DNA from 4 places in the Mesorhizobium sp. WSM3879 genome. Region 3 is predicted to be linked to each of the others. Evidence: riboswitches for the same ligand, from Rfam matches in the RefSeq annotation. Region 3 holds a riboswitch; each other region holds the start of a gene.
What was found. A riboswitch is a leader RNA that binds a small molecule or an ion and turns the genes downstream of it on or off. The one in region 3 is predicted to bind cobalamin.
Positions count from the first base shown of each region.

Region 1 (7,372 bases), on a different contig from region 3:
CATAGGCATGCGAGGTTGCTTCGAGATAGGCGCGGCCGATCTCTTCGCGCGCGCTCCATTCGCCGCGCGACAGCAATTCCTCTACCCCGGCGCCGTAAGTGCCGGGCGAGGTGCCGAAAATGCGCGGACCGATTTTGCCTTGGGCACGGGCCGCGGCGGCAAGCGGATTTTCCGAATCGTCCTCGTCGCGACCGGCGACGGCGCTGGCAGCGGCGTCGATCAGCCCGATCTGGGTCGGGAACATATCGCGAAACAGGCCGGAGATGCGCCAGGTGACGTCGACGCGCGGGCGGCCGAGGGCGGCCGGCGGCATCACCTCGATGCCGGTGACGCGGCCCGTTGCGGCATCCCATTGCGGCCGGCAGCCCATCAGCGCCAGGCCTTGCGCGATCTCCTCGCCGCCGGTGCGCAACGAGGCGGAGCCCCAGAGGTCGATGACCAACGAGCGCGGCCAGTCGCCATGGCTCTGCATGTAGCTGCGCACGACTTCTTCCGCCGCCGCCTGCCCGAGATCATAGGCCGTCGACGTCGGCATGGTGCGCGGATCTGAGGTGAAAAGGTTGCGGCCGGTGGGCAGGACATCGGAACGACCGCGCGCCGGCGCGCCTGCCGGTCCGGCCTTGATGTGACGGCCGTCGAGCGCAGCGAGCAGGGCGTTTTTTTCGGTCTCGACGCTTTGGCGGCGCAGCGGATCGGCTTCGTCATCGGGCGCGCGGCCATAGACATGCAGCCCGTCCTTGACGGCAAAATCCTTGAGGTCGCACAGCCACGCGTCGATGCGGCGCAGCGCCTCGTCCGGCGCATCGGTTCCGGCAACTCCGGCTTCAGAAGCAAGGCCTGTCTTCTGCGCCGTTTCGACGATCAGCCTTGCAAGTCGGTCACGGCGGCGGCGGTCGAGCCCGTCGGCTTGTGCGTATTCGTCGACCAGCCGCTCAAGCCTCTGTTGCGCCTCGTCGAGCCCGGCGCCGGTCAGCGGCGGCGGCAGGTGACCGAGCGTGACGGCCGAGATGCGGCGCTTGGCCTGCGCCGCCTCGCCGGGATTGGAGACGATGAAAGGATAAATGACGGGCAGAGAGCCGGTGACGATCTCAGGGAAGCAGTTGTCGGAGAGCGCGACCGTCTTGCCGGGAAGCCATTCGAGCGTGCCATGCGCGCCGACATGGACGATGGCGTGGACGCCGAGCGACTTTTGCAACCACAGGCCGAAGGCGATCAGCTCGTGGCGCGGGGGAAGGGTCGGGTCATGGTAGTCAGCGCGGCGGTCTGCGGAGCGACCACGGTGGGGGGCCAGCGCCACGGTGACGTTGCCGAAGGCGGCGGCGCGGAAGGGGAAGCGGGTTTCGGGGCTTGTCTGCAAAGGTAGGCGTTCTGTCGCGCCCCCCTCTGTCCTGCCGGACATCTCCCCCACTAGGGGGGAGATTGAGCTTGCGTGGTGGCTTTCGCCAATCCCCCACGGTGCAGGAAAAGAGCCGGCAGCAGAACTGCCAATCTCCCCCCAGGTGGGGGAGATGTCCGGCAGGACAGAGGGGGGCGCATTGACGTGAGCTTCGTTGTTGGCTTTGCCCCATGCCGCCTCAACTACGTCGCGTGCTGCTTCGGGAAGCTCCGACGAGAGGTTTCGATAATCGCGCAGGGTCAACCCTTGACCGCCAAGCTCCAGTGCCTCCAGCAATCCGCGCGGCGATTGCGGAATCCTGTCAACCGTATAGCCCTGTTCCTTCAGGTCATGCAGCATGGCGAGCACGCTCGACGGCACATCCAGGCCGACAGCATAGCCGGTGCGTCCGGGCGCGCTTGGATAATCCGGAATCAGGATCGCCAGCTTGCGTTCCGCCCGCTCGGTCTGCTGCAGGCGAATGATCGCCGCGACGCGAGCGGCGACCTGCGCGACGCGATCCGCCTCAGGACGGTTGGCGAAGGCGCGGAAGGCCAACGCCGGATCGGTGTCAATCTCGCCCTTGAAGGAGATCGCGCCGGCGAGGATACGGCCATCGAGCTCGGGCAGCACGACATGCATGGCAAGGTCGGCGGGCGCCAGGCCGCGCTGGTTTTTCTCCCAGACTTCGCGCCGCGTCGTGGCGACGATGACCTGGAACACCGGCACGCCGGCACGGTCGAAGAGCGTTTCGGCACCAGGCTCGGCACCGGAAGCGAAGGCGGTTGCAGTGACGATGGCGGACGGGTTCAACGAGGTGATGGCGGTTTCGACGAAAGCCAGCGATACCGGGTCCTTGAGGCTCGAAACGAAGATCGGCACGGGCATGATGCCCTGCGACCGCAACGCCTCCGTCAGGGCATCGATTGGGGCGACGTCGGCGGCGAGCAGCATCGAACGGTAGAAGAGGATGGGGATGACGGGGGCACCGACGCTGTCGATGTTGAGCTCTGTCACACCCCCCTCTGTCCGGCAGGACAGAGGGGGGTGTGAAGGACCGCCGACATCGATGATCTCAGGCTCCTCTACAACCCCCAATCCAGCCTGGTAATACCCCGCCTTCGGCACGCTCACCGGCTCGGCCACGGCCGTATCCGACCCGGCGAGCCTTGCCAGTCTTTGCACCAGCGCGCTCATGTTCGCTGGGCCGCCTTCGCGGAAATAGCCGAGCAGGGCGTCGAGTTCGGCGCGCGGCAGGGTCGAGCCTTCGATCAGCCGCAGATCCTCGTCGTGGCTTTCGCCCGGCAGCAGCGCCAGTTTGATATTTCGCTCGCGCGCAACCGCTGCGAGCTGGTCGCAGCCGTAGCGCCACCAGTCGTAGCCGCCGAGAATGCGGACCAGGACGACCCTGGCATGGCGCGCGACACTTCCGATCCAGAGATCGACCGACATCGGATGGCGGAGATCGCGAAGTGCTGCCAGCCGCATCGACGGCAGCCGAGCGGCGTCGGCCTTCCAGGCAGCGGCGAGGCCGGCGAGATCGCTGTCGGTGAAGGACAGGGCCACGACATCCGCAGGCGTCTGCCTGAGGTCGATCGGCTCGGCGAGATCGTCGAGCGAGGCGGATGTCGTGGTGAGGATGTGCATCGCGGTTCGGTCTTGCCTCAGCCGGCGAGGATACGCTCGATCGCCGGGCGGTTCAGCCCCTTGAGGCCGATGACGACGAGCCGCGATCGGCGGTCGTCGTCCGGCGTCCAGGCGCGGTCGTAATAGTGGTTGACGCGCGGGCCGACGGCTTGGAGCAGCAGCCGCATCGGCTTGCCACCCACCTCGACAAAGCCTTTGACGCGCAGAACGTTTTCCTGCTCGGCGGCGAGAGCGACGCGCTTTGCCAGCTCATCCGGACTGGCGATGGACGGGATATCGAGGACGAAGGAGTCGAAATCGTCATGCTCATGGTCGAGCTCGTCATCGTGATGGGTCTTGCGGTTCTCGATGTCGTCTTCGACGGCGAGGCCAAGACCGAGCAGCACGGAGGGGTCGACCTTGCCCTGCGCGGTCGGCACGACCTTGACGGCGCGCGCCACATGCTCGCCGATGACGGCATTGGCGCGCTCCGAGCCGGCCGCGTCCATCAGATCGCTCTTCGACAGGATGATGAGGTCGGCGCAGGCGATCTGGTCCTCGAACACCTCTTCGACCGGATCATCGTGGTCGAGGGAATCGTCGGCGGCGCGCTGCGCCTGCAAGGCGTCTAGGTCGGAGGCGACGCGGCCGTCGGCCAGCGCCGGACCGTCGACCACGGCGATGACGCCATCGACCGTGACGCGGCTCTTCACCGTCGGCCACTGGAAGGCCTGGACGAGCGGCTTCGGCAAAGCGAGGCCGGAGGTTTCGATCAGGATGTGGTCGACCTTCGGCGTGCGCGACAGGATCTGGTCGAGCGCCGGCACGAAATCGTCGGCGACGGTGCAGCAGATGCAGCCATTGGCGAGCTCGACGATATTTTCCTCTGGGCAGGTGTCGATGCCGCAGCCTTTCAGGATCTCGCCGTCGATGCCGACATCGCCGAATTCGTTAACGATGATCGCCAGCCGCTTGCCCTTGGCGTTTTCGAGCAGGTTGCGGATCAGCGTGGTCTTGCCGGCGCCGAGAAAGCCGGTGACGACAGTGCAGGGAACACGGGAGAGGGATGCGGTCATGTCAGTCCTTCAGCAGGTCGAGGGGAGGGATGCGGGCAACCAGGCCGCGCTTGAGGGAATCGGGCCGGCCTCGCCAGGGGATGAGGCCGTCGGTCGAGGTGGCAAAGAGCTTTGCGCCGGTGACGAGGTCGGCGCCGCTGGTCGTTTCCAGGTCACCGAAGACATAGCTCCAGCAGCCGTCGCGCAGCAGCGCCGCGCTCAGGCGGCGTTTGCAATTGCCGAGACACTCGACGGTGCGGATGCGGATTTTCTCGTCCGGCGCGGCGCGGCGCGCGTCTTCGGCAAGGAGGGCGCCGGCGCGCGGATGCGCGTCCGAACCGGTCTCATCGCGGCAGGAGGAGCAGACGATGACGGTCACTTCCGATAGCGCGTCGCGGGGTTCGGACGAAATGTCCGCGGTACTAGCCGGAAAACTGACGTTGCGATCCAAAACCAGGCTCCTTGCCCGGAAAACCCGCCGAGCGATCGGATTCTCATGTCTCAGACGGCAGGTCTCCTGGCTCGCGGGTCGTCGCCTTGCGCCGCCTTCCCGGGAACATCCCAGTGGTTTTCGGCTGAGGCTCGTCGCTCACAGTTGCGGGGACAGCCGCGGATTTGGGTTTTCCCGCACCGCATTCCCTCTTGGCTCCTCCCCTTGCCGGGAGGAGACCGTCTGCGGCGGATTTAGGCTTAGAGGTGCTGGCATGTCAACGCGCGGCTACGACACCGAAATGTCGGCCAACGCCGGCCCAAGGTCGCCGGCCGGCGTCACCTCGATGGTTTCCAAGCCGAGCCATGCCTGCATCTGTTTCAACTCATCGAAGAGCTGTGCGGCCGTTTCGGCGGGAGCGCCGGCTTCGGCAAAAGCCGCATGGACGCGCAGCACGCCGGCCGGGCGGTCAGCTCTCAGATCGACCCGGGCAACGATCCGGTCGCCGAGCAGGAAAGGCAGCACGTAGTAGCCGTACTGGCGCTTCTCGGCCGGCGTGTAGATCTCGATGCGGTAGCGGAAGCCGAAGAGTTTTTCCGTCCGGGTGCGTTCGAATACCACCGGATCGAAGGGCGCGAGCAGGGCGCGGGCCTCGATCCGGCGCGGAAAGCGGGCGTCCTTGTGGAGATAGGCGGGCTTGTCCCAGCCTTCGACCTTCACCGGCAGCAGTTCGCCCATCTCGACCAGTTCCTCGATCCTGGCCTTCGTATCGCCAGGCGCCAGGCGGAAATAGTCGCGCAGATCGCCATAGGTGGCGATGCCATGGGCGCGGGCGGAAATGCGCAGCAATTCGCGATGCGCGTCCTCGACCGAGGGCACCGGCAGGTCGAGCACGGCCTGCGGCAGAACCCGCTCGGGCAGGTCGTAATAGCGCTCGAATCCGCGCCGGTAGGCGGTGGTGATGCGCCCGGCCCAGAACAGCCATTCGAAAGCGTGCTTGGCCTCGCTCCAGCCCCACCAGCCGCCATTGCCCTTGTGGCCTTCGATGTCGGAGGCGGCGATCGGCCCGCGTTGCGCGACTTGGCCGTAGATCTCCTCGATCATCGCCTTGCGCTCGCGGCCCCATTTGGCGAGGCCGAGATACATTTCCTCGCCTTGCTCGGCGCGCTGCATGCGCCAGCGCATCAACGGATAGGTCTCGACGGGCAGGAAGGAAGCCTCATGGGCCCAGTATTCGAAGACGGTTCGCTTGCGGGTGACGGCCGCGTTGTCGAGCAGCGCAAGCGGGTAGGGGCCGAGGCGCGAATAGAGCGGCATATAGTGGGCGCGCACCACGGCGCTGACGGAATCGATCTGCAGCAGGCCAGTTCGGGAAAGCACGCGGGCGAGATGGCGACGATCGGGCGTGCCGGCAGGCCGCGCATCGGTAAAACCCTGCGCACCGAGCGCAATGCGCCTTGCTGCGGCGAGCGAGATCTTTTCCTTCATCCAGCTACCGATCCTTTGCCGGGGTTTCCAGTCGGTGATTCCGGCCATGCTAGCAGGCAAATGGCGGGAGATATGTCAGGATAGAAAAGTGGAGTAAAACATGAAGGAAATCAAACAGGAGCGGATCGGACCAGTTTCTTCCGATATGGCGTCCAGCGCCGGATTTTGAACAAGGTTTGACTTGCGTCGCCGAAACCGCTGCGCTAACCCTCGCCGCGTCGCAGCATAGGCCACCTAAAACGGTTCAGCGGGTTAAACTGTCACGCTTCCGCCTTAGAGTCCGTTGCTGTAATCAAAGTGAACTGGCCGCCGAAGGAAAGTCGCCGCATGAGCGCACTCCTAAGTTCGTATCTGCCTATCGTGCTCTTCATCGCAGTGGCGATGGTTGTCGGCCTGGCGCTGATCGTTGCGCCGTTCCTGGTTGCCTACCGCAATCCCGATCCGGAAAAGCTTTCCGCCTATGAATGCGGGTTCAACTCGTTCGACGACGCCCGCATGAAGTTCGACATCCGCTTCTACCTGGTGTCGATCCTGTTCATCATCTTCGATCTCGAGGTCGCCTTCCTGTTCCCGTGGGCGGTGTCCTTCTCCAAGCTCGGCATGCTCGGCTTCTGGTCGATGATGGTGTTCCTGGCGGTGCTGACCATCGGCTTTGCCTATGAATGGAAAAAAGGAGCGCTAGAATGGGATTGAACGACAGTTCAGGCACCCTCGTCGCGCCGAAGCCCAAGGGCATCATCGATCCCAACACCGGCAGGCCGGTGGGGGAGGACGATCCCTTCTTCCTCGAGATCAATAATGAGCTGGCCGACAAGGGCTTCCTTGTCACCTCGACCGAGGCGCTGATCACTTGGGCGCGCAGCGGCTCGCTGATGTTCATGACCTTCGGTCTCGCCTGCTGCGCGGTCGAGATGATCCACACCTCGATGCCGCGCTATGACTCAGAGAGGTTCGGCGTCGCGCCGCGCGCGTCTCCGCGCCAGTCCGATATCATGATCGTCGCGGGCACACTGACCAACAAGATGGCGCCGGCGCTGCGCAAGGTCTACGACCAGATGCCGGAGCCGCGCTACGTCATCTCGATGGGTTCGTGCGCCAATGGCGGCGGCTATTATCACTATTCCTATTCGGTGGTGCGCGGCTGCGACCGCATCGTGCCGGTCGACATCTATGTCCCCGGCTGCCCGCCGAGCGCCGAAGCGCTGCTCTACGGCATTCTCCTGTTGCAGAAGAAGATCCGCCGCACCGGCACGATCGAACGGTGAACCAATGGCCTTGGCGTTGCACGAACTCTCCACCTATCTCGGCGAGAAGCTCTCCGGCCGCATCGGCGAAACGGTGCTTGCTTATGGCGAACTGACGGTTTGCGTCGAGCCGGGCAACTTGACCGAGGTCGCG
Region 1 is NZ_NSFZ01000021.1:26,720-34,091, forward strand. It holds gene cobN (cobaltochelatase subunit CobN) at 1-3,022, opposite strand, end outside; gene cobW (cobalamin biosynthesis protein CobW) at 3,040-4,077, opposite strand; gene CK218_RS29030 (DUF1636 family protein) at 4,079-4,507, opposite strand; cobalamin riboswitch at 4,546-4,745, opposite strand; gene CK218_RS29035 (winged helix-turn-helix domain-containing protein) at 4,775-5,974, opposite strand; gene CK218_RS29040 (NADH-quinone oxidoreductase subunit A) at 6,302-6,667, shown strand; gene CK218_RS29045 (NADH-quinone oxidoreductase subunit B) at 6,658-7,239, shown strand; gene CK218_RS29050 (NADH-quinone oxidoreductase subunit C) at 7,244-7,372, shown strand, end outside.
Region 1: linked by a shared signal. The riboswitch ahead of CK218_RS29030 (DUF1636 family protein) and the one ahead of bluB (5,6-dimethylbenzimidazole synthase) in region 3 are both predicted to bind cobalamin.

Region 2 (7,372 bases), on a different contig from region 3:
CGAAATCGCGTCTTAGACAAAGAAAAAGCCCGCTGCCGGGAGGAGGTGGCAGCGGGCTCGATTTTCGAATGAGACACGGGAGGAGGTGCGCCCCATTCAGCGTCGGCACCATATCTGGGAGGAGTAGATGGCCGACAACATGAGCATATCGATAGCCGCGGATATTGCAACGCACAAATCATATCTCGCAGGTGCGAAATCATGCCGCATCGGCTTGGTCGATCTGAAAAAATTGTGGTCAGGCTGCGCCATTCTTGCGGCCGCGCTTGGCAGGTGCTGACGTTTCCGGTTCCTTCGGCTTGCGGCCGAGACCCATGGTCTTGGCCAACGCCGAGCGCGCGGCAGCGTAGTTCGGCGCCACCATGGGATAGTCCGCCGGCAGTCCCCATTTCGCGCGATATTCGTCGGGCGTAAGGCCATGGTGGGTTGCCAGGTGACGCTTAAGCGACTTGAACTTCTTACCGTCCTCAAGGCTGACAATGTAATCGGGTGTAACCGATTTTCTGATCGGTACGGCAGGGTTGAGAGGTTCCGACTTTTCTGGTGCGGCACCACCGGCACTGGTTTTCAATGCGATGTGGATCTGGCCGATAAGCCCAGGCAGTTCACCGACGGGAACCGGATTGTTCGAAACATAGGCTGAGACGACATGGGCGGTGAGTTCGATGAGGTTGTCAGCTTTCGTCTCGGTTTCTTCGGTCATGAAAACGCTCCTGCGGACTTAGACTGGGCGGTGGAGAATCAATTCATAGCTAAATAGTGACGACCGCGTTTGATGGCAACCAAGCCATTGCACGATCTGTTGGCGGATCGCTACACACCCGGCCGCAGTCGCAGGATATTCCTCTTCAACCGTCATCGTCCTGACAACACCGCTGTGCCATGGTTGTGCCGCGTCCGATGCGGGGCGCCTCTTCACGCAAATTGGTTACGGATAGTTTGGAGAAACGAATGAACGCAAAGGCTTTCAGCAACCCCCTTTTCGTGAAGCGCTCAACGCACATCATCCAAGAGATTGCCGGCCTTGCGGATGCCATCGATTTTCTCAACGAGTGGCCGGAAGATCGCAGAGACATGATCCACGAGGTCGCCCTGAGGGCATGCTACGATGCATACGATGGGCGCAAGCCGGTAAGCACGGCTCGCAACGCCTTTTTCGGCTTTGCGAAACGGGTCGCCATATTGGAAGATCCAACCTCGGCGATGAAGTGGATTGCCGCCTGCAGATCGGGCAGTGGAAAAGTGCAGGTGTAGCCTTCGACGACATGTTTGAGGCTGGCAAGGCGCGTCAAAGAGTGCAGTATGTTCAGGTTCCACAGCTAGACTACGCGAATGAGAAGCAGTTCCTCACCACCGACTCCAAGAGCGCAGATCGCACGCAACCTGACTATGGCCAGACGCAGCTCATGGCGATCGCTTGGTCGCCAATGGTCCGCTTAAGTGGTCCAGGTGCATCGGTCGCGTTCGACTGAGTAAACAAATACGACCGGGGCGGTTTGCCGCATAGTAGCTGTGGAGGAGGGGGGATGACCGGGTTGATCAGATTTGAGAGGCCAGTCGTTGTTCAGGTCAGCCGCCGCAGCTCAGAGCGTATCGTGTTCGACGTCAACGACGCGGCCGCTATCTTGCTGCGGGATCTGCATCATGAGACCGATAAACGCAGAATAGCGATGGAGGCCTGTCTGCAGGTGTTACGCGGTAAGACCCATGCGCCAGCCGCTCGACGAGCTTTCGTCGCAGCCGCGCTCGAAGCACGCATTCTACGCAACGATTGAGATTTATGACGCCGCTTGCGCGGTCCGAACACCGCTGCCGGCATCCGCCAGGAGCAAGCCAACCCCGCACTTTCCGCGATGGCTTTCCTGGTCGCGAGTGGGATCTTCCACCATCAAAACGCAACGGTCCGCCAGCCAAGCTGCGGTCGCTCGGCTTCGCCTTCGCGGCGATCGTAATCGGAGACAGAGGCAGACGGGCCATTGAGCGAGAGTTGGCCCGCTGCAGATGACAAAGCGCGATGCCGCCTCGATAGTCTACAGAAGTGCCGTTTGAATGTTCCCCTGCTTAGCGCTGCATCCGGTTTCCCGGAACACCCTTGGACCGGCGCCACGTGATCGCCGATGCCTCTCCCGATGATCGCCGATCGTCGGAGTGGAGGTCTCGGCGTCGGAAAGATGATAGTGATATTGGACTATCCCAATCCGGAGTAGTCCGAAACCCGCTGGAGGTCAGCCGTCTCGTTTCTGGCCGGCTCATTTGAGGGCCGGCCTTCGATCGCTCACCAGCCCCGGCCTTTGGAACAGCTGGCTTGGACGCGTTATAACAAGGCCCGCGACAGACCAAGCTTGCCGAGGTTTCGTCAGCGGCAGCTCGATTTCTTTGGGTGAGCCGGATAGACTCGCCCGCGGTGTAGCGTCGCCGCTCACCGCCGGCGAGTGTCACCGAGCCCTACGCCGTCTGCGTTTTTTCCCGAATTGCGCGTGCCGCAGCCACCATGTTCGCCAGGGCAGGCCGGACCTCCTCCCATCTGCGCGTTTTGAGACCGCAGTCGGGATTCACCCACACTTGGTCATCCAGCAATCGTTCGCGCGCAAGCATGATGAGGTTGGAAATCTCGCCCACTTCCGGGACCCGCGGCGAGTGAATGTCATAGACGCCAGGTCCGATGTCGTTCGGATACTTGAAGGTTCGAAGCGTATCGAGCAGTTCCATCTGCGAGCGCGAGGTTTCAATGGAGATCACATCGGCATCCATTGCGGCAATCGCGTCCACGATGTCGCCGAACTCGGAGTAGCACATATGGGTGTGGATCTGGGTCGCATCGCTGACGGCCGTCGAAGCCAGCCGGAAGCATTCGACGGCCCAGTCGAGATAGGCCTCCCAGTCGGCCGCGCGCAGCGGCAAGCCCTCCCGCAGTGCGGCTTCGTCGATCTGGATCATCTTGGCGCCGGCCTTTTCAAGGTCGCTCACTTCATCGCGAATGGCGAGCGCGACCTGGCGGCAGACGGCTGAGCGCGGAAGGTCGTCTCGGACGAAGGACCAGTTGAGGATCGTCACCGGGCCGGTAAGCATGCCCTTCACCGGCTTCAGCGTTAGCGACTGGGCATATCGCCACCAATCCAGTGTCATCGGATTTTGTCGCGACACATCTCCAATGATGATCGGGGGTCGCACAAAGCGCGAGCCATAGCTCTGCACCCACCCGTGTTGCGTGAAGGCGAAGCCGCAGAGCTGCTCGGCGAAATATTGCACCATATCGTTGCGCTCGAATTCGCCGTGGACCAGCACGTCGAGTCCAATCTCTTCTTGCCAGCGAACGGCGGCTCTTATCTCTTTCTTCAGGAACGCTTCATAGTCGATGTAACTCAGCTGGCCTTTGGCATGAGCTGCCCGCGCCTTGCGAATCTCGGCTGTTTGCGGGAAGGAGCCGATCGTCGTGGTGGGGAGGAGGGCAAACCAAATGCGTCGGCCTGAAGCTTGGAGCGGACGGGAAATGCGCTCTTCCGACGCGTCATGCCGACCTTGATGCTGGCGATCCGGCCTTCGACCAGCGGATCATGCACCTTCGCGGATGTCGCGCGAACGGCGGCAGCCTCAGCCGACGCCTCCAGTTCGGCGGCAACTGCGTCCCGGCCTTCGGCCAGGGCACGGGCGAGCACGACCAGCTCGTCGGTCTTTTGCGTTGCGAAGGCGAGCCACGACCTTACATCCGCATCGAGTGCCGTCTCCATGTCCAGGTCGATCGGCACATGCAGCATCGAGCAGGACGGGGCAATCTCCACCCGCTCCAGCGGCCAATCGGCGACGATCGACTTGATACGGTCAAGTACGGCAGGCAGGTTCGCGCGCCAGACGTTGCGGCCGTCGATCAGCCCGAGCGAGAGCACAAGTTCCTTCCGCGCGAGCCGGCCGATGGCGTCCAACTGCTCTGGAGCGCGCACGAGATCCACGTGCAGTCCCGCCACGGGCAGAGAAATTGCGGTCTCGAGATTGTCTCCCAGCGATCCGAAATAGGTAGCGACCATGATCTTCAACTCGGGTGCTGCTTTCGACAGCCGGGAGTAGGCGAATTGGAGCGCATCCCGTTCGTTGGGAATCAGATCGAGCACGAGCGCCGGCTCATCGATCTGCACCCAATCGGCTCCCGCGAGCTTTAGCCTCTGCAGGAGCACCTCGTAGACAGGCAGCAGCCGTGGCAGGAGCGCGATAGGGTTGAAACCTTTCTCAGATGACTTCGCCAACTTGAGAAAGGTAACCGGTCCAAGCAGGACCGGGCGAGTGTGGATGCCGAGCGCCTTGGCCTCGAGGAAATGATCGACCGGTTTCGCCGACGAGAGGGAAAAGCTCTGATCGTCCGTGAGTTCCGGCACTATGTAATGATAGTTGGTGTCGAACCATTTGGTCATTTCCATCGCGGCAAGGCCATGCCGACTGGCCGCATGCTCGTCACCGGCATGTCCACGATCCGCGGCCTGACCTTGGTTGCCGCGCGCCATGGCGAAATAGATATCGAGTGGGACCTCGCCGCCAGTCCAGGCGTATCGTGCCGGCACGGCGCCGACCATGGCGACTGTGTCGAGCACATGGTCATAAAGTGAGAAATCGTTGGACGGGATTTTCGACACGCCGCGATCGTGCTGCTCCCTCCAGCTAGCGGCACGCAGCGTCTTCGCCGCCGCGAGCAAGTCGTCAGCGGGAGATTTTCCGGACCAGTAGTTTTCAAGCGCGAATTTCAGTTCCCGCCGTCGACCGATACGCGGCACGCCGAGCGTTGCTACAGCAATTCGTTGAGAGACAGTCATGCCATACCCCGATGGTTGGGGCGGGGGACAAGGAACCCGCGAATAGGCGGTACGAAGCCGAGCTACCGCGACCACCGGATACCCCGCCCGTGGACGTTGTTCGACGTGGCAGGTCTCCTGGCTCGCGGGTCAAAGCCTCTGCCCGTCTTCCCGAGGCCGTTCGCCTCAGTGACATCAATGGGCTTGGCTCGCCGTAACAGTTGCGGGGGCAGCGCCGGCATCGCACCGGCTTCCCTCTTAGCTCCGCTACGGCAGTGCCGCGCGGAGAACCATGACATGCGCACAATCACAGCCGCTTCGTTCCTTGTCAATACCATATAACGAGATGTTTATGTGATTATGCGAAAAGCGCCTTGCGCTGATCGGTCTCTGTCGTCCGAATATGCCCCCGAGCCGGGCAGGCGGAACTGCCCAAAGCTTGGCTCGCAGATCGGTGTCGTAGACGGGCGCGAGCAATAAGGGGGAGGTGGAGGGGGAGGGTAAGACGCGCAGGGGGATTTTGGAAACGCGACAGCCTGCTGTGCCAGCAGCACCAGGACGACGGCCGCTGCTACTCCCCGCGCCACGTTCATTCGCTTTGTTGCCATGATATTTCTCCTTGCTCTTCAGAATTGTAGTCTGTGGTGTGAAGTGCTCCGTCGATTGATTGAGATCGACAAGGCGCTAGCGCGCATTGTGCAAACTGTACTCGCACGGTTTGTACCTTGCCGCAGTCCTCGACCTGTACTCACTCATCCGAAGTTCGCCCTTGTCGAGCTCCGGGTCCTTTATGAAAGCCATCGGCATGCCACCCGATCGCACTGCGAAGGAAACCGATACCAAGGCTGATGAATGCGGCTCGCTCCCGATTGTCCTTGCCGTAGCCGTGCCCGCCCGCGCTGGGCTCGTAGAAGTAAGCGGGATAGCCAGGGGCCTGCAGCTTTGCCGCCATCTTGCGCGCATGGCCCGGGTGGACGCGGTCGTCGCGTCTCATGGTGGCGAGCAGGATAGGCGGATAGGGCTGTCCCGACGACGCGGCGTGATAGGCCGAGATTTCACTCAGGAAAGCCCAATCGTCAGCCTTGTCGGGATCGCCATATTCGTCGATCCAACTCGCGCCTGCCAGAAGCTTGGTGTAGCGGCGCATGTCGACAAGCGGAACCGTGCAGAACAGCGCGCCGAAACGCTCAGGATAGCGGGTAAGCATGTTGGCGATTAGCAGACCGCCATTTGAGCCGCCCTGGGCGGCAATCCGCCTCGGCAGTGTGATGCCCCTTCGCACGAGATCGGCGGCAACGGCGGCGAAATCGTCATGGGCGAGACGCTTGCCCTCCCTGCGCCCGGCTTCGTGCCAGCAGGTGCCGAACTCGCCGCCGCCGCGGATGTTGGCCACCACACACGTGCCGCCGCGCTCGAGCCACAGCTTGCCGAGGGTGGAGTTGTAGGAGGGCAGGAGCGATATGCCGAACCCGCCATAGGCGGTAAGATGAACTGGGGCATCTCCGTTCCCGTTTGGTGGACCGACCTGCGTATAGGGGATCATCTCACCATCAATCGAGACTGCCTCGTGGCGTGTGATCACCAGTGCGGATGCGTCGAAATTCTCCGGGCTGCGCTTCAGAATTGCTGAAGCGCTGAGAGGCGGCGCGGCCTTGAGATCGAACAGCAAAAGCTGCGGCGGCGTGATCGGATCCTGAACGCAAACCAGGACCTCCCCATTGGTCTCGTGATCTGCCGCATCGAGTGACCAGAGGTGAACAGTCCCTTGCGACGGCAAGGCGTCCAGGGCTCGGCGTGTCCATTCCTGCGGGCCTGGGGTGAACACCTCGAATCTCGAGCGAGGTTCGCCAGGTAGCGGATAATGAGCTTCCCGCCATTCCAGAAGAATGACTGCAGGCACCGCCTCTCGGCTGGTTCAAACAGGGTACTAAAATGACGCTCACCAGCAAGGAAAGAGGAAAGCGAAATGCCGATCAGTGCGTCGGCGCTATAGGTCGTCCCGGCGACCGTCCATGGTTTGCGCGGCTTTACCGCCAGCCAATCGCCGAAGTTAGCCCACCTGGCGTCCTTCGGAAGGTCGATCTCTGTCTTCGGCCCGCTTCTATCACCACTGTGGACTTTCTTCGCGAGCCAGCCCAATTGCTCAATGAACCACAAGCGCTCGCTCTCGGCGGTACGGTCCAGATGGCCATTCACACCGAGGGTTTCGGAACCGGTCTCGAAGATTACCGGCGCGGTGAGCGGATCCGCGCCACGCTTCCACAGTCGCACGGTGCGTGGGTAGCCGCAGCGCGTTGCCATGCCATCGCCAAGCGCACTGCATAGCACAAGAGTGTTGGGGTCGAGCCAATCAGTGTCGCCCTTGGCCTCTGGGAGATTGAAACCGTCGGCGACAAAGCTGAGAGAGCTCAGGTCGAATTCGCGATGCACGACCGCATCGCTGCCGCCTCGCGACAGGCGCAGAACGGCTCTTTCCCGTCTCTCCGGCTCGATCAACGCACCACTCCAGACCCAGTCCTCTCCGTCGCTAGCCGCGAGCGCATCAAGATCGAGCAGTAGCTCCCATTGGGCGTCCGCGTTCATGTAGAGGGCAA
Region 2 is NZ_NSFZ01000006.1:53,518-60,889, forward strand. It holds gene CK218_RS15375 (MucR family transcriptional regulator) at 239-703, opposite strand; gene CK218_RS15380 (DUF982 domain-containing protein) at 952-1,254, shown strand; gene CK218_RS15390 (DUF982 domain-containing protein) at 1,527-1,775, shown strand; partial or broken gene metE (5-methyltetrahydropteroyltriglutamate--homocysteine S-methyltransferase) at 2,446-4,799, opposite strand; cobalamin riboswitch at 4,889-5,088, opposite strand; partial or broken gene CK218_RS15400 (prolyl oligopeptidase family serine peptidase) at 5,527-7,372, opposite strand, start outside.
Region 2: linked by a shared signal. The riboswitch ahead of metE (5-methyltetrahydropteroyltriglutamate--homocysteine S-methyltransferase) and the one ahead of bluB (5,6-dimethylbenzimidazole synthase) in region 3 are both predicted to bind cobalamin.

Region 3 (7,372 bases):
CCGCGCCGTGCCGATCGGCGAAGCCATGGTTGCCTGCGCGATTGCGGATCATTATCTGCGGCATAGAGGACAGACGGGAAGGCAGTAAGGCAGTAGGTGAGTATGTTACGTCGCATTCGGCGACGCCAAACTTTTTCCTTTTCCCTACTCCCTTACTGCCCTATTCCCCAAGCGAGCTAGCGAGCGTCCATGCCATACGACCAGAAGAAGATCGTCGAAGCGATCCGCGCTTTCGAGCGCGGCGAGATCGTCGTCGTCATGGACGATGACGGGCGCGAGAACGAGGGCGACCTGATCGTTGCCGCCGTGCACTGCACGCCGGAAAAGATGGCCTTCATCGTCCGCAACACCTCCGGCATCGTCTGCACGCCGATGCTGCGCGAGGACGCAAGGCGGCTGAACCTTGCGCCCATGGTGGCCGACAATGATTCCGCCCACACCACGGCTTTTACCGTCAGCGTCGACTTCAAGCACGGCACCACGACGGGTATTTCGGCGGACGACCGCACGCTCACCGTGCGTAACCTCGCCAATGGCAATGTTGGTGCCTCCGACTTCGTGCGGCCCGGCCACATCTTCCCCCTGATCGCGCGCGAAGGCGGTGTCTTGATGCGCTCGGGCCATACGGAAGCCGCTGTCGACCTGTGCAAGCTCGCCGGGCTGCCGCCGATCGGCGTCATCTCCGAACTGGTCAACGACGACGGCACCGTCAAGCGTGGACCTGAGGTGCAGGCTTTCGCCGCGCAGCACGGGCTGAAGCAGGTTTCGGTCGCCGATCTCATCGCCTATCGCCAGCGCAAAGAAACGCTGGTCGAGCGCGTCGCCTGCTCCGACATCGAGACGCCCGGCGGCAAGGCGCAGGTCTTCACCTACACGCTGCCCTGGGATTCCATGCACCATGTCGCGGTCGTCTTTGGCGACATCCGCGACGGCGAGGAGGTGCCGGTGCGGCTGCATTCGGAAGACGTCGTCACCGACGTCTTCGGCACCAGCCACCGCTTGGACCACATCATGGAGGCGATGGGCGAGCGCAAGCGTGGCGTCATCGTCTACCTGCGCGAAGGCTCGGTCGGCGTCGCCCATCAGGAGCGCAAACGGCCCCAGAGCGGCGACCGCGAGGATCACGAAGAGGCGCGCCGGCGCGAGAACGAGTGGCGCGAGATCGGGCTCGGAGCGCAGATCCTCAAGGATCTCGGCATTTCCTCGATCAACCTGATCGCCTCGCGCGAGCGCCACTATGTCGGGCTCGAAGGATTCGGCATTCACATCGCCAAGACGGAAATTCTCTGACGTTTCGGCCGACAGGCGGCGGAGAAAAACGATGGCCGCGCCATTGCCTCTCAGCCAGCAGACCGAACGACTGCTGCTACGCCGGCCCAAACAGGCGGATCTGGAGTTTCTGGCCGATCTTTTCTCGCGCCCCGAACTGGTGGCGCATCGCCCCGACCCGACGCCGGACACGCCGCAGCAGAGTGCCGCAAGGCTCGCTCGCGACATCGATCATTGGGACAGGCACGGATTTGGTCGCTGGGCGGTCGAAGCCAACGAGAGGCTGATCGGCTTCGGCGGTGTCACCTTATCGAGCGATTTCGATGGGCTGAACCTGTCCTATCATCTTCACCCCGAGACCTGGGGGCATGGCTACGCGACGGAACTGGTCCGGGGGAGCTTGCACGCGGCTTTCGGCCCCTTGCGCGCCGATCGGGTGATCGCACTGGCGCGTCCCGCCAATCCCGCATCGCGGCGCGTGCTGGAGAAATGCGGCTTCGTCTTCGAGCGAGAGATCATGCTCCATGGCGCGCCGACGGGGCTTTACGCAGTCCCGGCGGCGAAGTTCGTTCCAAAGCAGGACATATAGCCAGCCAGAGCCGGATGCATCGGTATCATCCAGCCGGAACAATCGCCGCTTCGCATTCATCCGGAGCGCAGTCCGGCGTCGCCAGCCGACACTGGCCGGCGAGCACGGTGACCAAAGCGACTGAGCCTGCCGCCACCGACACCCAGAACCCGTTCTGCGGTCCAAAAGTGTCGACCATCCAGCCGGCGGCGAAGGAGCCCAGCGCCATGCCGATGCCGATCCCGGTGGTCACCCAGGTCACGCCTTCCGTGAGCATTGCCGGCGGCACGTGGCGTTCGATCAGTCCAAAGGCGGTGATGAAGGTCGGCGAGATGGCAACGCCGCTGACGAACACGGCAAGCGCCAGCGTCGGCACCGTGTCGGCAAAAAGCAGTGGCAGAGTGGTAAGCGCGATGACGGCGACCGCTATCGCGAGTTGGCGTTGCAGCGGCGTGCGCAGGCTGAGCGCGCCGACGATGATGCCGAGCACGAAGGATCCCAGTGCATAGACGCCGATGACGAGGCTGGCTGCTTCGGGCTGGCCGAGCTCTTCGGTAATGGCAACGGTGGTGACTTCCGTGGTTGCGAAGGTCGCGCCGACAAAGATCAGCGCGAAGGTGATGATCTGCACCGGCCGCAGGCGGATCGCCGAGCCGGCCGCGCCATCCTCGGCCGGGCGAATGGGCGGTTCCGTCGAACGCTGCAGCAGGAATGCCGCCGAGCCGAAGGCGAGCAGCAAGGTGCTCACCACCATCCCGGCTTCCGGGAACAGCGCGGCGCTCAAGCCCACCGACAGCGAAGCCCCAGCGACATAGACCAGCTCGTCCGCGGCCGATTCGAAGGCGAAGGCCGTATTGAGCTCGGGGCGGTCGCGAAAAATCTCGGTCCAGCGCGCCCTGACCAGCGCCGGGATGCTGGGCATTAACGCGGCAAGCAGCGCGGATAGGAACAAGGTCCACACCGGCCAGTGCTGGTTGGCCGAGACGATCAAGGTTGCGAAGGCAAGCGCCGAGACAAGTGTCGTCGGCACGGCAATCCGGCTCTGGCCGAGGCGGTCGACCAGCCGCGAGACCTGCGGCGACAGGAAGGCGTTGACCAAAGCGTATGTGGCCGAGACGGCGCCGGCCAGCCAGTATTCGCCATGCGTTTGCGACAGCATCGCCACAATACCGATCGGCGCCATGGCGATCGGCAGCCGGGCGATGAAGGCTGCCGCGGCGAAGCTCTTCGTGCCAGGAGCCCGAAAGATTTCCGAATATGGGTTTCGCATGGTCCCGTTCCTCGACAAGGGAAGGCGCCGCAGTTACATACGCAGCGTATGAATGTCAGATAGTTCATACGTCGCGTATGTCAATTAGCATACGACGCGTATGTGAATAAGGCCAGGAGCCATGCACAAACCCCGCAAGGAGATGATCGCCGAGACGCGCGCCAAGCTGATCGCGGCTGCGCGCCATGCCTTCGGCACGATCGGCTATGCCGAGGCCTCGATGGACGATTTCACCGCTTCGGCGGGTCTGACGCGCGGCGCGCTCTATCATCATTTCGGCGACAAGAAGGGGCTGCTGCAGGCGGTGATCGCCGAGATTGACGCCGAGATGGCGGCGCGGGTGAACGAGGTGGCCTCGCGGGCGCCTACTCGCTGGCAGCATTTCGTCGACGAATGCACCACCTATATCGAGATGGCGCTTGAGCCGGAAATCCAGCGCATCATGTTCAGGGACGGCCCGGCCGTGCTCGGCGATCCGGCTCAGTGGCCCAACGCCAGCGCCTGCACGGCTTCAATGACCGATCACCTGTCAAAGCTGCAGGAGGAGGGCGTCGTCGTTCCCGATCTCGATCCCGAGACCGCAGCGCGGCTCATCAACGGCGCCAGTAGCCAGGCCTCGCAGCGCATCGCCAATGCCAAGGATCCGGAAGCGACGTCGAAGAAGGTTGTGGCGGCGTTCAAGCAGCTGCTGGAAGGCCTGAAAACCAAATAGCATCCGGTCGCGGCGTTCCGGGCAATCACTCGGGTCCGCGCTGCCTCAGACAATTGTCCCCCGCTCAAAATCCCTCCGACATTGACTTTGGCAGGAGCGAGCGCATCCTCTCCCGCCAATTCTCTGAGGCGGAGGGTCGGGGCCATGTGGGACTTCAGCATCGGGCGGTCGGTGTCCATCATGATGCGGACGTGGCCGTTCATCGTCTTTCGCATCATCGTCTATTTCGGCATCACGGTGGCCTACATAACAGCGACCGGCACCGGCGCCAGCGTCGGTTACGGCGTCGGCCACATCTCGACCGATCCGGACGGGCCGATGTCCTTTGCCTTGTGGGGTGGGGTGGTCGGCTTCGGCGTGGTCTCGATCGCCGTCTACTGGATCCGCGAATACATTCTCTATGTGCTCAAGGCAGGCCATATCGCCGTCATGGTCCATCTGATCGACGGGCAGGACGTTCCCGACGGCCAGGGCCAGATCGCCTATGCGCGCGAAGTGGTGACGAAGCGCTTCGCCGAGGCCAACATCCTTTTCGTCGTCGACCAGCTGGTGAAAGGCGCCATCCGCGCCATCACAGGGCTGATCGGCGGCATTGCTGCGTTCCTACCAATTCCAGGCTTGAGCGGTCTGGTGAGCTTCATCAACACCGTCATCCGCCTGTCGCTGACTTATGTCGACGAGATCATCCTCGGCTACAACATCCGCACCCATTCCAACTCGCCTTTCGAGACCGCCAGGCAAGGCGTCGTGCTCTATGCGCAGAACGGCAAGTTGATGGTCAAGAACGCCGTCTGGCTGGCGGTGATCATGTGGGGTGTTTCCTTCGTCATCTTCCTTTTGATGCTGCCGCCCGCCGCCGCGATTCTCTGGGCCATGCCGGGCCAGCTTGCCGGCTGGGCCTTCGTGTTGGCCATCGTCTTCGCCTGGGCCTTCAAGGCGGCTTTCATCGAGCCCTTCGCCGTCGCTTCGCTGATGCAGGTCTACTTCGCCACCATCGAGGGCCAGGTCCCCAATCCGGAATGGGACCGGCGCCTGGCCGAAGCCTCGTCCAAGTTCAGGGAATTGCGCGACAAGGCGCTCAGCCCCTTCGGCGGCTCGCGCTGGGATTCGCCAAGGACCGCTTGAGCAGCAGCCCCGGCCACGAAGGCCGCCTGATCACGGCTTCGCCCCTTCACGGGAACCAAGGCGAGCGATCGCCGATTTGAGCGGCGCCTCGCCGGCGCCGCAAAAGGTCTCGCTCATCACCAGCTCGGGCAGCGGCAGGCGCTTGCCCCAGCCATGCGCTTCGAGGTCGGGCCTCGGCGCGAATTCCGAGACGCGGCCGACGCAGAGATAGGCGATCGGCGTGACGTGCTCGGGGATCGACAGCAGTCGCTTCAGCGCTTCGGGCTCGATGATGCTCACCCAGCCGACCCCGACGCCTTCCGCCCGCGCCGCGAGCCAGAAATTCTGCACCGCGCAGACGGTGCTGTAGAGGTCCATCTCCGGATTGTGCCAGCGCCCGAGCGGCGAGTTCTTCGAGCGCTGGCGGTCGCAGGTGATGCACAGGTTGAGCGCGCTTTCGCAGATGCCCTCGAGCTTCAGCTTGCGGTAGAGCGCCCGCCGCTCCACCTCGATCGCCGGCAGTTCCTGTTCGCGCGCGGCCAAAAACAGGTCGCGCACCTGCCGCCGCCTTGTGGCGTCCCGGATGATGATGAAGTTCCAGGGCTGCATGTAGCCGACCGACGGCGCGTGGTGTGCCGCGGTGAGCAGCCGCGCCAAAACGCTGTCGTCGAGATCGTCGGCAAGGAAATGGCTGCGCACGTCGCGCCGGGTGAACATGGCTCGGTAGACGGCGTCGCGCGCCAATTGGTCAAAGTCATCGCCGCCGGCGGCGGCTGTTCGTGCCTGCATCGCTTGTCCCCTTGCGATAAGCAGTCCTCCGCCTGACCATGCGGATGACCATGTCTGCCGGGCCGGTCTTCTGGCTCGGGATCGACCCGCATCCGGCGCCTTCCCGTCTGGGACAGTGGCGTTTGCCGGCGCGGTCCCCCTCACAGCGTTGGGCACGCCACGGATTTCAACCGTGTTCCCGATTCTCCCGCGTTGCGGGCACCAGGCAGCGACGCGACCTTATCGCGAAGCCGAAGCCGGGCCAATGCCGCCAGCGACACGATTGGGCGCGATTTCCCCAATCATTCGGCGCTGAAACATGGCTATCCGTGCGACAGGTGCCTAGATTAGGCGCCATGACCACTCGTCTTTACACTCATCCGGTATTCCTGGAACACCTCACGCCGCCCGGCCACCCCGAGCGGCCCGACCGTTTGCGCGCCATCGAGCGCGTGCTCGACGACGAGGCTTTTTCGGCCCTCGACCGCGTCGAGGCGCCGGAAGGCGACGAGGCGACGATCCTTTACGCGCATCCGGAGGATTTCGTCGGCCGTGTCCGCGCTGCGATTCCCGAGACGGGGATCGTCTCGATCGATGCCGACACCAGCGCCAGCCCGAAAAGCTGGCAGGCGGCGGTGACGGCGATCGGCGCGGCCAACGCCGCAGTCGACGATGTGTTTGAGGGCCGTGCCGCCAATGTCTTCGTTGCCGCGCGTCCGCCCGGCCATCACGCCGAAAAAGCGACCGCGATGGGCTTTTGCCTGTTCAACACCGCGGCGATCGCCGCCCGTTATGCGCAGGAGAAGCACCAGGCCGAGCGCGTCGCCATCGTCGATTGGGATGTGCATCACGGCAACGGCACGCAGGACATTTTCTGGGACGATCCGTCGGTGCTCTATTGCTCGACCCACCAGATGCCGCTCTATCCGGGCACCGGTGCCAAGAGCGAGACCGGCGCCGGCAACATCGTCAACGCGCCGCTTGCGCCGAGCACCGGCAGCGACACGTTCCGCGACGCCTTCCTGTCGCGCGTGCTGCCGTCGATCGACGCCTTCCAGCCGGATCTGATCATCATTTCCGCCGGTTTCGATGCGCACCATCGCGATCCGCTGGCCGCGATCAACCTGACCGAGGATGATTTCGACTGGGCGACCGGCCAACTGATGGAGCGCGCCGGGCGCCACAGCGGCAACCGGCTCGTCAGCCTGCTGGAGGGCGGTTACGATCTGCAAGGACTGGCATTTTCGGTCGCCGCCCATGTCGGGCGGCTGATGAAGGGATGAATGATGGCTGATGAAGCTAACCAAGACGTCAAGGCGATGAGCTTCGAACAGGCGCTCGACGCGCTGGAGAAGATCGTCGATGATCTGGAGCGCGGCGACGTTCCGCTCGACCAGTCGATCAAGATCTACGAGCGCGGCGAGGCGCTGAAGGCTCATTGCGACCGCTTGCTCAAGGCCGCCGAGGACAAGGTCGAGAAGATCAGGCTCTCGCGCGACGGCAAGCCGGTTGGAACGGAGCCGCTCGACGCCGAGTGAGGTGTATTGATATTCAGGTGAGGCCGCCTGCAAACGCGGCTTTCTGCGGTTCCGGTGCTCACGTCCTTCAAGTACGCTCCGGTCCGGTTCTCGGAACCCAGCATTTTCGGCTCGGTCTGACCTGAATCTCAACACACCTCGGT
Region 3 is NZ_NSFZ01000002.1:423,512-430,883, forward strand. It holds gene aroC (chorismate synthase) at 1-88, shown strand, start outside; gene ribB (3,4-dihydroxy-2-butanone-4-phosphate synthase) at 190-1,290, shown strand; gene CK218_RS05435 (GNAT family N-acetyltransferase) at 1,322-1,858, shown strand; gene CK218_RS05440 (MFS transporter) at 1,884-3,107, opposite strand; gene CK218_RS05445 (TetR/AcrR family transcriptional regulator) at 3,229-3,819, shown strand; gene CK218_RS05450 (hypothetical protein) at 3,964-4,944, shown strand; gene bluB (5,6-dimethylbenzimidazole synthase) at 4,975-5,712, opposite strand; cobalamin riboswitch at 5,755-5,933, opposite strand; gene CK218_RS05460 (histone deacetylase family protein) at 6,048-6,974, shown strand; gene CK218_RS05465 (exodeoxyribonuclease VII small subunit) at 6,978-7,229, shown strand.

Region 4 (7,372 bases), on a different contig from region 3:
ATTTTAGTTGAAACTAATTTGAAAGTTGCCCGTTAGCAGCGCGTAGGCGAGCTCAAACTTGCCCTGCTGTCGACAGCTAAGTTGAAAGGAGAAGTCCTAAGCCTTTTTCAGTGCTTGGCGTTGCCGAGACCGCTTTTCTATCATTCGTCTTTCGAGCGGCCTCCAGCCGCGCCGGTCACCGCCGAGGCCGATGCCTGGCAGGGCGAGAAGTCGCCATCGCTCGGCACGCATTCGCGCGACGAAGGCTTCGCAGACCGCTGTCGAGCGGACGCTCGATGAGGAGCCACACAAGGTTGGCCTTGGAACAAAGGTCTGGCCATGAAAAAATACCTAGCAGCCGCGCTGGCGATCGCCATCCCGATCGGGCCTGCCTCGGCGCTTGACGTCGGCGTCGGCGGCAAGGTCGGCGGCATCGGCGTGGGCGCCGGATTGGGCGCCGGTTCGCAAGGCGTGTCGGCGGGCGTGGGCGCCAGTGCCGACGGTGTCGGCGGCGCAAACGTCGGCGCATCGACTGGCGGCGGATCGCTCGGCGTCAATGCCGGCGGCAATCTGGGCAGCACCAGCACAGGCGTTTCGACAAGCGTGGGCGGCGCCGCCGCGGGCGACGATCCTTCCGCCGTCAGCGGATCGGCTGCCTCTGCGCAGAACCCGGCCGCGGTGCCGACAGCCCCTGCTTTGGCCAAGAGCGCGACGCAGACCATTGTGCTGCCTCCAGTGCTGAGGCCCTCCAGATCCGCCGGCGGCGACCTCCGGCGGGTCACCAAAGGCTATCGCATCGCGCCGCTGTCACCTCCGAAGGCGATACGGGGCACGCCGGCCGCCGTGGTGCGCGCCTGTCGCGCCGCGATCACGGCGGCCGCCAAGCCCCTCGGCGCCGTGCGTGTTTACACGGTCAGCGCCGGCCCCTTGCGTCAACGCCGAAGCGGGCTCAACGCGCCGATCGAGGTGCGCATAGACTATGACAGGCGAGGCGGCATCGAAGTGAGGCAGGCGAAAGTCGGCTGCCGCCTAAATGCGAAGGGCGCGGTCACCGCGGTGATTTAGGCCAAAGGCACAACGGCCGTTGCCATCCTTCCTGCCGGTTGCAACCTCGGCGGTTTGGCAATTCCTCGCCCCCACAAGGTGGAAGGGAGAGGTGGCTCGGCGCAGCCGAGACGGAGCGGGGGAGCGCCATATCCGACAACCCTGCCGACCGCAGTCCGGATCTCAGCCGGCTGCAGACAAGGCGCCCGCGCTTCGGCTAGAGTTCCGCCGGGCGCAAAAAATCATCGAAGGGGAGCATTGCGATGAACGAAGTCAGGCCGATCGCCGAGATCGCCAGCTATCACGCCCATATCTACTACGGCGGGCAGGCCGAGCGGCAGCATGCCGAATGGCTGCGCCAGCGCATCGCAGAGCGTTTCCGCGTGCGCCTGGGCAATTGGCGCGACGAGCCGGTCGGCCCGCACCAGCAAGCCATGTACCAGGTCTCCTTCGCGACCGAGATCTTTGCCACGCTGGTTCCCTGGCTGATGCTGAACCATGGCGGCCTAAGCATCCTCATCCATCCCAACACCACCAACCCCAAGCGTGACCACCTTATCGACCCGATCTGGATCGGCCAGGCGCTGCCGGTGAAGGGCGACGTGCTTGACGAAGAGGACGAGGCCGAAGAGGCGCTGGAGGTGAATACCGAGCCGACGCTGGGGGTGTGAGGGGGGCGCAGCCCTCTCGTCACGATGGCGTGAGGGGCCTCTGGCCGTCGGAGTTGTCGATTGACTGGCCAACCGCGGTGTGGCGAATTCGCGCTGATGGTTCCCTTCGGGGATCAAAAGGGAACGCGGTGCGGAGAAATCCAAAGCCGTGGCTGCCCCCGCAACTGTAAGCGGCATGCCGTTTTCACGATGCCACTGGCTGCATGGGCCGGGAAGGCGAAAGCGGCGGCAATCCGCGAGCCAGGAGACCTGCCATCATGGACGTCAAAGCAGAACATCGGACGGGGTGATCCGGTGTGCGCGCCTGGCCGGACGGCGGGGCGAGTTCCCTGCGATGACAGGCAACGTCAAAGGCAGAACCATGCTGATCCAACTATCGAAAATGCTGAACAAAAGCGCGCCCGACCTGAAGGCCAGACTGATAACAATCTACGGCGCGCTCGCCGTTCTGAACGTCGGGGCGTGGCTGTGGGCTTTCGTCGCCTTCCACGACAAGCCGACATTGCTTGGCGTCGCTCTCGTTATTTATGGCCTCGGCTTGCGCCATGCCGTCGACGCCGACCACATAGCGGCCATCGACAACGTCACGCGCAAGCTGATGCAGAACGGCAAACGGCCGGTCTCCGTCGGCTTCTTTTTCGCACTCGGCCATTCGACGATCGTCGTCATTGTCGCTGCGGCCATCGCGGCAGCAACGTCCCTGCTCGGCCGTTTCCAGAGCCTTCAGGAGATTGGCGGCACGATCAGTACCGGCGTTTCCGCACTCTTCCTGCTCGCCATCGCGGCGATGAACATCGTCATCTTCTTCTCGATCTACAGAAGCTATCGGCGGGTGCGGGCCGGTGGGGCGTTTGTCGAGGAGGATCTGGACCTGCTGCTCAACAATCGCGGCTTCCTGGCCCGCGTCTTCCGCCCGATGTTCCGGCTGGTGTCGCGCAGCTGGCACATGTTCCCACTTGGTTTCCTCTTCGGCCTTGGCTTCGACACCGCGACCGAAGTCGCCATGTTCGGCGTGTCCGCGGCACAAGCGGCCAAGGGCGTGCCGTTCGAAGCCATTCTGGTCTTCCCGGTGCTTTTCGCGGCCGGTATGTCACTGGTTGACACGACCGATGGTGTGATGATGCTCGGCGCCTATGAGTGGGCCTTCGTCAAGCCGATCCGCAAACTGTACTACAACATGACGATCACCCTGGTGTCGGTCCTTGTCGCAGTGCTGATCGGCGGCATCGAGGCGCTCGGCCTGATCGGTGACAAGTTTGGTCTGTCGGGCGGCTTCTGGAACGGCGTCGGCACGCTCAACGACAATTTCAACAATCTGGGCTTCGCCATTATCGGCATCTTCATCGCCGCCTGGGCGATCTCCTACCTCGTCTACAAGGCCAAGGGGCTGGATGATGTGGAGAGCGGATCCGCAGCAAAGAGTTCATGAGCCGCCGGCCGCGGCTGGCTGCAGCAGGCCAGCCGCATCTCTCTGCCATCAGACGCCGGCGGGCTGCCAGCGTGCCTCCTTGAATGCCTCGGCATCGGGAAGCCGACGGCGGCAAAGGCGACGATCGCCAGCCCCTGCAGCGGTGCCCGGCTTGACATTTTTGTTCCTATTTTGTTCACTATTGGCAGACAGCAACAGGAGATCGCCGGCCCGTGCGCACGCGCTTCAAAGGCATGCTGAGGACCCGTAGCCCAAGCCTTTGGAAGCGTGACGGAATTCTGCGCTTGGATAAGCCAGGGGTTAAGGCCTGGGATAAGCCCCATAATCCATAAGCCAGAATCCAGAGTCCAAATATCCAGCGTCCAGAACAGAAAAGCTGGCGCTTTTCTGTTCTAAAAAAGCGGGGAAGGGGAAAGCAAAAATGGGAGCAGCGCAGGCCAGCGACGTGCGGCGATACGGCAGGCTCGGCGGCGCAGCGGGTCCCGAGGCGTTGCGGCCGGCCGTCCGGTCGGTCCCCTCAGGATGCAGCCGCCCTCACGTCAGCCCGGCGATCTGCTCATCGCCGTCCAGCTCCGCCCCGCGGGCGACAACCACGTTGGCGAGCGGCGCCGAGAGCGTCCAGCGAACGAGGCCGGGCAGCCGTTCCATGGAGGCGCTGCCGGAGAGGCTGGTGGGGACGACGCGTTGGAGAACGACGCTGCCGAAGCCTTTGTGCGGCTTGGCATCGGCGGCCGCGGCAGGTTCGGAAAAATGTTCCTCCCAGACCAGCTCGAAGTCGCTGCCTTCGGGGGCCGGTGCTACCCGCCAGTCCATTCGCACGGTTCCGGCGTCGCCGGCCAGGGCGCCGTATTTCGTCGCGTTGGTGCCCAGCTCATGCAGCGCCATGCCGATGTTCTGCACCGCGTTCAGCCGCAGCGTCACGTCCGGCCCGGATGGCGAGATGCGCTCTTCGTGTCCGAACGGCCGCAAATGTTCGCGCACAAGGTCGGCCATGCCTGCGCCGCGCCAGTCGTTGAGCACCAAGAGGTCGTGCGAGCGCGACAGCGCCATGATGCGTTCGCGGATCTGGTGTTCGAACGCGCGCGGGTCCGTCGCGCGTTTGCTCGTCTCGCGGATCATGGAAAGGATCACGGCGTACTGGTTTTTGACGCGGTGGTTCACCTCGCGCATCAAGAGTTGGATCTGCTGTTCGCTCGCCCGTTTTTCGGTGATGTCGGCGGCCATGCCGAACCATTCCAGGATGCTGCCGGTGTCATCGACGATCGGGATTGCCCGTGAGGTGGTCCAGCCGGCGGACCCGTCGGCGCGCCGCACCCTGTGCTCGAGCTCGAACACGCCGCGCTCCATGATGGCGCGCTCGATCGCCGCCTGGATGCTCGCCTGGTCTTCCGGGAACAGGTATTCGTCGCGCCAGCGGATCGCCGGCCCCTGAGCGCTCGACAGGAAGCCGCGGCCGTCCAGCTCATGCATTTCCTGCCAGTCCGGGCTCATCCGATAAACCACGTCGGAGCTGGCATTGACCAGCGCGCGAAACCGCTGCTCGCTTTCGCGCACCTTTGCTGCCGCCAGCACCCGGGCCGTGGTTTCCGAAACGATGCAGAGCACGGCTTCAACCGTGCCGTCCTGCGCCCGCACCGCGGAATAGGAGATGTCGAAATACACCGTCTCGCCGACTAGGCCGGATCGTTCGATGTAGAAAGGCCGGTCCTTGGCCGAGAAGGTTTCGCCGGTTTCGAGAACGCCGCGCAGCAGCGGCTCGAGGTCGGTCCAGAGCTCGGACCAGTTTTCCTCGGCGGGGCGGCCGAGCGCCCGCGGATGCTTGTCGCCGATGGTCGGCGCGTAGGCGTCATTGTAGAGCGCGACAAACTCCGGCCCGCAGAAAAGCACGATCTGGGCTTCGGCGGCGAGCATCAGGTCGACCGTCGTCCTCAGGCTGAGCGTCCATGTCTCGATCGGCCCGAGCGGGCTTTCCGACCAGGGATATTCACGAATGAATCGCGCCATCTCGCCGTTTCCGCGAGGCCACGATTCATGGAAGAGCCCGTCAGCCATAGGCGCATTAACGCGCGACGCCGTTTATGTATCCGTCTCCATCACGCAAAATTTTAGCCATCGTGAATAGACGCCAGGCCGCCGGTCCGCCGGAGGAATATTTCGGGCGCAGTTTCGTTAGCTCCTCATACGATGCCGTTTGAGGCAAAGTGCATATGTCCCGCAATCACGCATTGAAGCCGCCAGAGCGGCCGGCTCTGGCCCAACGGAGGTACCAGAGATGAAAACGGCTGTTTCGACCTCTCTTTCGAGACGAAGCGTCGTCGCCGTGCTGGCGGCGGCGGCCGCGTCGACCGCCATATTGCCCGCTGGCGATGCGCTGGCGCAGACCAAGCAGACCGCGCCGGACAAGAGTCTATACGATCGGCTGGGGGGCGTGTTCGCCATCGCAGCCGTGGTCGATCACTTCAGCGACGCCGTCGTGAAAAACCCCATCGTCGGCAAGAAGTCCAAGAACCCGCAACTGCGCAAATGGCACACCAAGAACCTCGAACGGCTGCCGGGCCTCAAGTTCATGCGTACGCTGTGGGTGTGCGATGTTTCCGGCGGCCCCTTCAAGTTCGTGGCCACCGAGCCGGGCGCGACGCCGCTCGGCCTCGAGGAGGCCCACAAGGAGCTGAAGATTTCTCCCGCCGAATTCGACGAGGTCGCAGCGGAACTGGGGCGGACGCTCGACCGCTTCAAGGTTCCGAAGGCCGAAAAGACCGAGGTCCTGGAAGCCTTTGCCGCGCACAAGGATGAGGTCACTGCCGGCGCTGTCACAAAGGGGTGAGGCTCAGCGCGAATCCGGCGAACAGGCGAGGGCGGTCGCCGCTCCGCCTATCCCCCCGCCAGCCGCGGCAGAAGGAAAATCTCCGCCCCCGGCGGCAGTTCCTTCGACCACGTGTCGCGATAGATCGTCCCGTCGATCGCGACCGCGATGCCGCGATCGAGCAGGGGTTCGAACGCGGGATGCTGTTCCGCAAGCTTGCGGAACAGTTCCCTGATGTCCTTGGCCTCGATGTCGAGCTTGTCATTGCCTCCGGCGGCGGCGCTGAGCGAGCCCCAGAGCGTGACTTGGACCATTATCGCCTGATCCTCATTGGACCCTGACGTGAGCTGAAAACCGCTTCGCGCTTTTCAGCATGCTAGCCTTCCCGTTCGGCCTCGAGCGCGGCAAGAATCCGCGGCGGCGACATCGGGATGTGGCTCATGCGCACGCCCACCGCGTTCGACACCGCATTGGCGATCGCCGCCAGCGGCGGCACGATCGAGGTCTCGCCGACGCCGCGCACCCCGTAGGGGTGGTTGGGGTTGGGGATTTCCAGGATCTGCGTGTCGATCATCGGCAGGTCGGAGCAGACCGGGATGCGGTAGTCGAGGAAGCCTGGGTTCTGCAGCCGCCCGTCCTTGCCGTAGATATACTCCTCGTTGAGCGCCCAGCCGATGCCTTGCGCGGCACCGCCTTGGTACTGGCCCTCGACATAGGTCGGGTGCACCGCCTTGCCGGCATCCTGCACCACCGTGTAGCGGATCACCCTGGTCGAGCCGGTCTCGGGATCGACCTCGACGTCGCAGATATGGGTGGCGAAGGAGACGCCGGCGCCGTCGGCGACGAGCTCGCTATGGCCGGCGATCGGCCCGCCGGTCTTGCCGGACTGTGCGGCGATCTCCTTCAGCGACAGCTTGCCGAGATTGCCGTGCTTCTCGCCCTTGGCGACCGCATGGCCTTTTTCCCAGGCAACGTCGTCGACCGAGATGTCCCACATCTGCGCGGCGCGCTCGCGCAGCACCTTGATGGCGTTGCGGGCGGCCGAGATGGTCGCCATCGAGGAGGAAAAGGTGCCGCGGCTGCCGTCGGTCATGTCGTTGTAACCGAGGCTGGAAGTGTCGGCGACGATCGCCTTGACCTGGCTGTAGTCGATGCCGAGCTCTTCCGCCGCCACCAGCGACAGCGACGCGCGCGAACCGCCGACGTCGACCGTGCCGACGGCGAGCGACACCGTGCCGTCCATGCCGATGTTCAAGTCGGTGCAGGTCTGGCCGCCGAAGTTGAACCAGAAGCCGCAGGCCATGCCGCGGCCCTGGTTCTGAGCCAGCGGCGCGCGCATATGCGGGTGCTCCTTCACCGCCTCGAGCGTCGGTCCGATGCCGATCGGGCCGTAGATCGGGCCGTAGGAGGCGCGGGTGCCTTCCTGCGCCGCGTTCTTGATGCGGA
Region 4 is NZ_NSFZ01000012.1:68,309-75,680, forward strand. It holds gene CK218_RS23630 (hypothetical protein) at 319-1,044, shown strand; gene CK218_RS23635 (DOPA 4,5-dioxygenase family protein) at 1,287-1,694, shown strand; cobalamin riboswitch at 1,775-1,966, shown strand; gene CK218_RS23640 (HoxN/HupN/NixA family nickel/cobalt transporter) at 2,056-3,123, shown strand; gene CK218_RS23645 (HWE histidine kinase domain-containing protein) at 3,658-5,127, opposite strand; gene CK218_RS23650 (group 1 truncated hemoglobin) at 5,444-5,947, shown strand; gene CK218_RS23655 (MoaD/ThiS family protein) at 5,995-6,240, opposite strand; gene CK218_RS23660 (xanthine dehydrogenase family protein molybdopterin-binding subunit) at 6,303-7,372, opposite strand, start outside.
Region 4: linked by a shared signal. The riboswitch ahead of CK218_RS23640 (HoxN/HupN/NixA family nickel/cobalt transporter) and the one ahead of bluB (5,6-dimethylbenzimidazole synthase) in region 3 are both predicted to bind cobalamin.